Regions from separate parts of the Billgrantia sp. C5P2 genome, predicted to be linked through region 2. Evidence: predicted binding sites of a transcription regulator. Region 2 holds the regulator's gene; the other holds the start of a gene.
The links. The regulator sigma-54, encoded in region 2, starts transcription at its own class of promoters, with help from an activator protein. The targets are predictions, from matches to a motif close to TGGCACNNNNNTTGCTNT.
Positions count from the first base shown of each region.

Region 1 (3,405 bases), 1.4 Mb from region 2:
CGCAGCCGGACGGGCCGACCAGGGCAACGATCTCGCCGTCGCGAATGGTTGTGTCGAAGGTGTCGATCACCCGCAAGTCACCGAAGGACTTGGTGACCCGTTCGAACTGAAGCTGCATATGAGCGTCCGGAACAACTATATATACAAAAATGGAATACTTGATAGTTCAGTATATAACCATTTTTCCGAGCTTGAAAAGCCGAAGGCTACTTTATTCCCAACCGACGTGCCAGCTTGTGCAGGTTGCTGGGATCGACGTCGAGCTGCCGGGCGGCCTTCGCCCAGTTGCCGTCGCAGGCCGCCAGGGCCCGGCGAATGGCATGACGCTGCGCCTCGGCCACCTGCGTTTTTAACGCCGGCCCCGCCTCGGTCTCCTGCGGCCCGTCGGGCGCCGACACGAAAACCGGTTGCCGGCCGATGGGCAGATCGAGCCACTCCGGCTCGAGGGTGACGATGTCGTCGCGCTGCGCGCCGTGGCCCAGCGCCTTGATCGCTGCGCGGCTGATGACGTGCTCCAGCTCGCGGACGTTTCCCGGCCAGGTGTAGCCGAGCAGTGCCGCCTCGGCCTCAGGCGCGAGGCGCAGGCTGCGCACGCCCAGCCGCGTTCGGTTGATCTCGAGAAAGTGGCCGGCGAGTACCAGCACGTCGCTGTCGCGCTCGCGCAGCGGTGGAATCGCCACCGGATAGACCGACAACCGGTGGTAGAGGTCAGCGCGGAAGTGACCGTCACGCACACCGTCGGCCAGGTGCCGGTTGGTGGCGGCGATGATACGCACGTCGACCTGACGCGGGGTGTCCTCGCCCAGGCGCTGGATCTCGCCGTTCTGCAGTGCGCGCAGCAGTTTGGCCTGGACGATCAACGGCAATTCGCCCACCTCATCGAGGAACAGGGTGCCACCGTCGGCGGCTTCGAAGCGCCCCGCCCGGTCGGCCGTGGCTCCCGAGAAGGCTCCCTTGACGTGACCGAACAGTTCGCTCTCTGCCAGCGTCTCCGGCAGCGCCGCGCAGTTGACCTGAACCAGCGGCTGCTCACGGCGCGGCGAGCGCTGGTGCAGGCGACGGGCAAACAGCTCCTTGCCTACGCCGGTCTCGCCGCTGAGCAGCACCGGCAGGTCGGACTCGGCCACCACGTCGAGCTCCCGCAGCAGCCGCTGGAGCACCGCGCTATGGCCGAGAATCTCGCCCCCATCGCCGGATTCCACCTGGACCACGGCGTCATGGCGCGCCACGCGCAGCGCGCGCACTTCCTGCTCCAGACGTGTCATGCGTACCGCCGCCTCGGCGAGTAACGCATAGCGCTCCAGCGCGAGACGGTCCTCGTCGTCGAAGGTCCCCGCCAGCAACGCATCCAGCGTCAGCACGCCCCAGGGCTCGCCTTCCACGTGCAGGCTGATGCCCATGCAGTCATGGACGTGGAGCGGCTCGCCGGGATGCTGCTCGATCAGGCCATCGTAGGGATCGGGCAGGGACGAATCGGGTGGGAACAGGGTCGAGCGCCGGCTGGTGAGGATAGTGGCCAGGCGTGGATGGCGGGCCACCTCGAAACGGCGGCCCAACGCTTCGCGGACCAGGCCGTCCACCGCCACCGGGGCCAGGACTTCGTCCTGCAGGCGAAGAAGGCACACTGCACCACAGCGAAAACCCTCGCGCAGGGTGCGCACCAGGCGCTGCAGGCGCACGGCGCTGGGCAGTTCGGTGGTCAGGTCGGCAAGCAGCGAGTGGTCCAGCATGGTGAAAATCACCTCTTAAAAGGTAAAAACAACCTTACTTGGCCGGGGTGCTTTTCACCATGACTGATTTAACCAATTGAAATAATAGAGTTGGCACGACGATTGCTCAGACAGAAAGGCATCCCATCGTATGAGGAACACCGCATGAGCCTGCTGGAACAGACCGTCGGCCGCATCGCCCTGTCGCTGCCCGGCGCTACCCGAATTTTCCATGTCCACAATATCGACTTCTGCTGTGGCGGGCGCATCAGCCTGAGCCAGGCCGCCGAACGAGCCGGCCTGCCTGCCGACAAGCTGGTCGCCGAACTCGAGGCACTACCGGCCGTCAGCAGTGAACAGCGCGACTGGCGCGAGGCCAGTAACGACGAGTTGATCGACCATCTCCTCACCCGTTATCACGACGTGCACCGCGAGCAACTTCCCGAGCTGATCCGCATGGCGCGCCGGGTCGAGCAGGTTCATGGCGAGCGAGACAGCTGTCCTCGCGGTCTGGCTGACCTGCTGCTGGTGATCTACCAGGAGATGGAAAGCCACATGCAGAAGGAGGAGCAGATCCTGTTCCCCATGCTGCGCCGCGGTCTGGGCGCCCAGGCCCAGGGGCCGATCGCGGTGATGCGCCATGAGCACGACGACCACGGCGAGAACCTCGAGCAAGTGATGCGGCTCACCAATGACATCACCCCGCCCAAAGGCGCCTGCACCACCTGGCGCGCTCTCTATACCGGCCTGCGCGAGTTCCGCGAGGACCTGATGGAGCACATCCACCTGGAGAACAACCTGCTGTTCGAGCGGGTCGTCTAAGTCCCGCGTCGGACGAAAACGGCGCCCCTCGGGGCGCCGTTTCCCGTTACGGAACGGATTAAAACGGGGGATCACACCGTGCGCGAGAAGCGGCCTTCGTTGGGCTTGAGGTAGGCATCGAAGGCCATCGCCATGTTGCGCATCATCAGGCGCCCGGCGGGCTTAACCTCGATGGCGTCGTCGCGGATCGTCAGCAGGCCGTCCGCCTGCATCTCCTCGAGTTCGCCGAGGGCGTCGGCGAAATAGTCGCGGAAGGCGATGTCGTGGCGCGCTTCGATGGCGCCGAAGTCGATGCGGCCGTGGCACATCAGGGCGTTGATCACGTCGCGACGCAGGCGGTCGTCGTCGTTGAGGCGGTAGCCACGCATCACCGGCAGCCGCCCGCTCTCAAGGCGCGCCTGGTACTGGGCGGTCTCCTTGACGCTCTGGCTGTAGCTGTCGCCGACCTTGCCGATGGAGGTGATGCCCAGGCCGATCATGTCGCAGTCGGCGTGGGTGGAGTAGCCCTGAAAGTTGCGCTGCAGGGTGCCGTTCTCCATGGCCAGGGTCAGCTCGTCTTCGGGCAGGGCAAAGTGGTCCATGCCGATATAGACGTAGCCGGCCGCGGTCAGGCGGCGAATGGTCAGCTCGAGCAGCTCCAGCTTGCGCTCCGGTGGCGGCATGTCTTCAGGGCGGATCAGGCGCTGGGCCTTGAACAGCTCCGGCAGATGGGCATAGCTGTAGGCAGCGATGCGGTCGGGGCGCAGGGCGATGATCTTGTCGAGCGTCGTATCGAAGCTCGCCACCGTCTGCAGCGGCAGGCCGTAGATCAAGTCGACGCTGACCGACTGGAAGCCGGCCTCACGCGCCGCCGCCACCAGCTCGACCACCTGCT
Region 1 is NZ_CM128542.1:186,979-190,383, reverse strand. It holds gene ACRWQA_RS00870 (ABC transporter ATP-binding protein) at 1-118, opposite strand, end outside; gene norR (nitric oxide reductase transcriptional regulator NorR) at 207-1,730, opposite strand; gene ytfE (iron-sulfur cluster repair protein YtfE) at 1,875-2,531, shown strand; gene hemN (oxygen-independent coproporphyrinogen III oxidase) at 2,603-3,405, opposite strand, start outside.
Region 1: a site for sigma-54 is predicted at 1,822-1,839, ahead of ytfE (iron-sulfur cluster repair protein YtfE). Genes of this name have one in related genera too.

Region 2 (3,405 bases):
GTCAAGGGGTGTCGACGCCGGGTCGCGGAGTAGCGTTCCAGCAGGATGCGCGCATCGGTGGTCAGGTAGATGATCTGGCAATCGACCTGCTTGGTGCGCAGCTCTTCCAGCAAGCGCGGGAAGCGCTCCAGGGCATGGGGCAGGTTGCGCGCATCGATGCTGACGGCGATGGATGTCTGGATCGTGGGGGAGCTGCGCAGCTCATCCACCAGGGGGCCAAGCAGCATCGCCGGCAGGTTGTCGATGGCGTAAAAGCCGATATCTTCGAGCGCTTGCAGTGCGATCGACTTGCCGGAACCGGAACGGCCGCTGATGATCACAAGCTGCATGATGGTTCTCCTGATCAGGGGCCGGCCGAACGGCGAAGGGGGAGGTCAGGCCGAGGACTGTCGTCGAATCGCTTCGATGAGACGCTCGTGGAGTTCGCGCTGGCTTTCGCACTTGCGCAGACGTGCGCGCGTTTCGGCATCGTTCATGACGCTGGCCACCTGGCTTAGCAGCGACAGATGCGTATCGTCGGCCTCCTCGGGCACCAACAGCACGAAGACGAGGTCGACCGGCTCTCCGTCGATGGCGTCGAAGTCGATGGGCTCGGCCAGTTTGAGAAAGGCAGCCACTGGGCTATGGCAGTGAGGGCTACGGGCGTGGGGGATGGCCACACCATTGCCGATGCCGGTACTGCCCAGCCTCTCGCGACCGACCAGTCTGCCGAAGACTTCCTGGCTGTCGAGGCTCGGAGTGTTCTGCGCAATGAAGGTGCTGAAGAACTCCAGCACCCTCTTCTTGCTACCCCCGGGAACGTCGAACAGCGCGCGTTCCGGGGGCAGGATGGTTTCCAATGTCATGGCAGCTCAGCGAATGCCGGCGCCCTGGGCGCGAGCCTGGGCTTTTTCCTTGTGTTTGACCAATTGACGGTCGAGCTTGTCGGTCAGCGCATCGATGGCGGCATACATGTCCTGATCGGAGGCTTCGGCATGAAGGTCGGCGCCGGCGGCGTGCAGCGTGCAGGCGGCCTGCTGGCGCTCCTTCTCGATCGAGAGCGTGACCTGCACATTGGTGATGTTGTCGTAATGTCGCTGGACGCGGCTCAGCTTCTCGCTCACGTAGTCACGCAGTGAATCGGTCAGTTCAACATGATGGCCGGTGATGTTGACTTGCATGACAAGCTCCTTCGTCCTTCGAGTGGTAGCTCGATTGTAACCCTTTTTCCTGCCCTGCATACCCCCCTCTGGCGGTTGGATTGCCCGGGGTCAGCGTTATGTCGTGGCGTCAACGAAAACGCTTGCGCTCGCTGGAGGAGGGGATTCCCAGAGCTTCGCGGTACTTGGCAACCGTGCGGCGGGCGACCTGGATGCCATCCTCGGCCAACAGCTCCACCAGGCGGCTGTCGGAGAGCGGTTTGCGCGGCGGTTCATCGGCGACGAGCTTGCGGATACGGGCGCGGATCGCCGTGCTGGAGTGAACGTCCCCGTCACCGTTTCCGCCGACATGGCTGGAGAAGAAGTACTTGAGCTCGAAGACGCCACGTGGGGTGTGGATGAACTTCTGCGTCGTCACTCGCGAAATGGTCGACTCGTGCATCTCGACGGCCTGGGCGATGTCGGCCAGCACCAGGGGTTTCATGGCCTCTTCGCCCTGTTCGAGAAACTCGAGCTGACGTGCCATGATCTCCCGCCCCACTCTCAGCAGGGTGTCGTTGCGGCTGGCGAGGCTCTTCATCAACCAGCGGGCTTCCTGCAGATGATCCTTGAGGAACTGGTTGTCTTGGCTCTTGTCCGCACGCCGCACCAGCGCGACATAGTCGGGCTGGATGCGTAGCCGCGGCAGCGCTTCGGCGTTGAGTTCCACGCGCCAGCCGGATTCGTCGTGGTAGGCGACCAGGTCCGGTGTGACGTAACTGCTGCTCACTTCGGCGTAGGCACTGCCGGGGCGGGGGTCCAGCGAGCGAACCAGGGCGATGACATCGTCCAGCGATTCGTCGTCCAGGCCCAGGCGGCGTTTCAGCAGGCGGCGGTCATCGGAGGCCAGTGCCTCGAGGAATTGGCGTACCAGGCGACGGGTCTGGGGCAGCAGTGGCGTATCGTCGGGCAGCGCGGCCAATTGCAGCATCAGGCATTCGCGCAGGTCGCGGGCGAATACGCCGGTGGGTTCGAACTGCTGCAGGCGCAGCAGGACCTGTTCGACTTCCCGGGTGGGCAGGCCCTCCAGGCCCTGTCGGCGCAGGCCGTCGCGAATGTCCTCCAGGGATTGTGCCAGGTAACCGGCGCCATTGACGGCATCGATCAGGCTCTCGGCAATGAGGCGCTGGCGGTCGCTCAAGTCGGTCATCGCCAATTGCCAGATCAGATGGCCGGTCAGCGTCTGCACCGAGGCCTGGCGCTCGAAATCCGGCCCTTCGCCGGTGGCGCCTCCGGAGCTCGTGCCATGATCGGGATAGGTGTCGGCCCAATCGCTGTCGGTGGACAGCTCGTTGGGTATCTCGTCGGCCCACTCATCGCTGGGGGTTTCGCTGACAGCCTGTTCGCCGAAGTCGTCATCGAGTTCCAGCATGGGATTGGATTCGAGTGCCTGCTGGATCTCCTGGCGTAGATCTAGGGTCGAGAGCTGCAGCAGGGCAATGGCCTGCTGCAGTTGGGGAGTCATGGTCAGCTGAGTGCCGACACGCAGTTGCAGGGATGCTTTCATGGCCATGAGGTAATGGGGCTCATCTGCCGGAAAACTCTACCCTAGTCGGGTCGACGATCACTTGCAAGATAATTCATTGCAATAAACATGCCATCGGCAATATTCATGCCTGTTTATGCAGTTGCAATAAGGATCAGGTGCTTGCTTGATGCGCGGGATTATACTACAGACGGAAATCCTCGCCCAGATAGACTTCGCGCACCCGCTGGTTGGCCAGGATGGCTTCGGCGTTCCCTTCGGCAATGATCTGGCCGTCCCCGACGATATAGGCCGAGTCGCAGATGTCGAGGGTCTCGCGAACGTTGTGGTCGGTGATCAGCACGCCGATGTTGCGTGCCTTGAGCTGGCGGATGATGCCCTTGATCTCGCCCACCGAGATCGGGTCGACACCGGCGAAGGGCTCGTCGAGCAGAATGAAGGCCGGCTCCGTGGCCAGCGCACGGGCGATCTCGACACGTCGGCGTTCACCGCCCGAGAGGCTCATGCCGAGGTTGTCGCGAATGTGGGTGACATGGAAGTCTTCCAGAAGTTGCTCGAGTCGCGCATGTCGTCCACGACGATCGAGATCCTTGCGCATCTCGAGGATGGCCATGATGTTGTCGGCCACCGACAGCTTGCGAAAGATCGAGGCTTCCTGAGGCAGGTAGCCGATACCCGCCCGGGCGCGCTCGTGCATGGCGCTTTGCGAGAGATCCAGGTCGTCGATATGGACCTCGCCGG
Region 2 is NZ_CM128542.1:1,633,285-1,636,689, forward strand. It holds gene rapZ (RNase adapter RapZ) at 1-329, opposite strand, end outside; gene ptsN (PTS IIA-like nitrogen regulatory protein PtsN) at 375-845, opposite strand; gene hpf (ribosome hibernation-promoting factor, HPF/YfiA family) at 852-1,160, opposite strand; gene ACRWQA_RS07565 (RNA polymerase factor sigma-54) at 1,270-2,691, opposite strand; gene lptB (LPS export ABC transporter ATP-binding protein) at 2,849-3,405, opposite strand, start outside.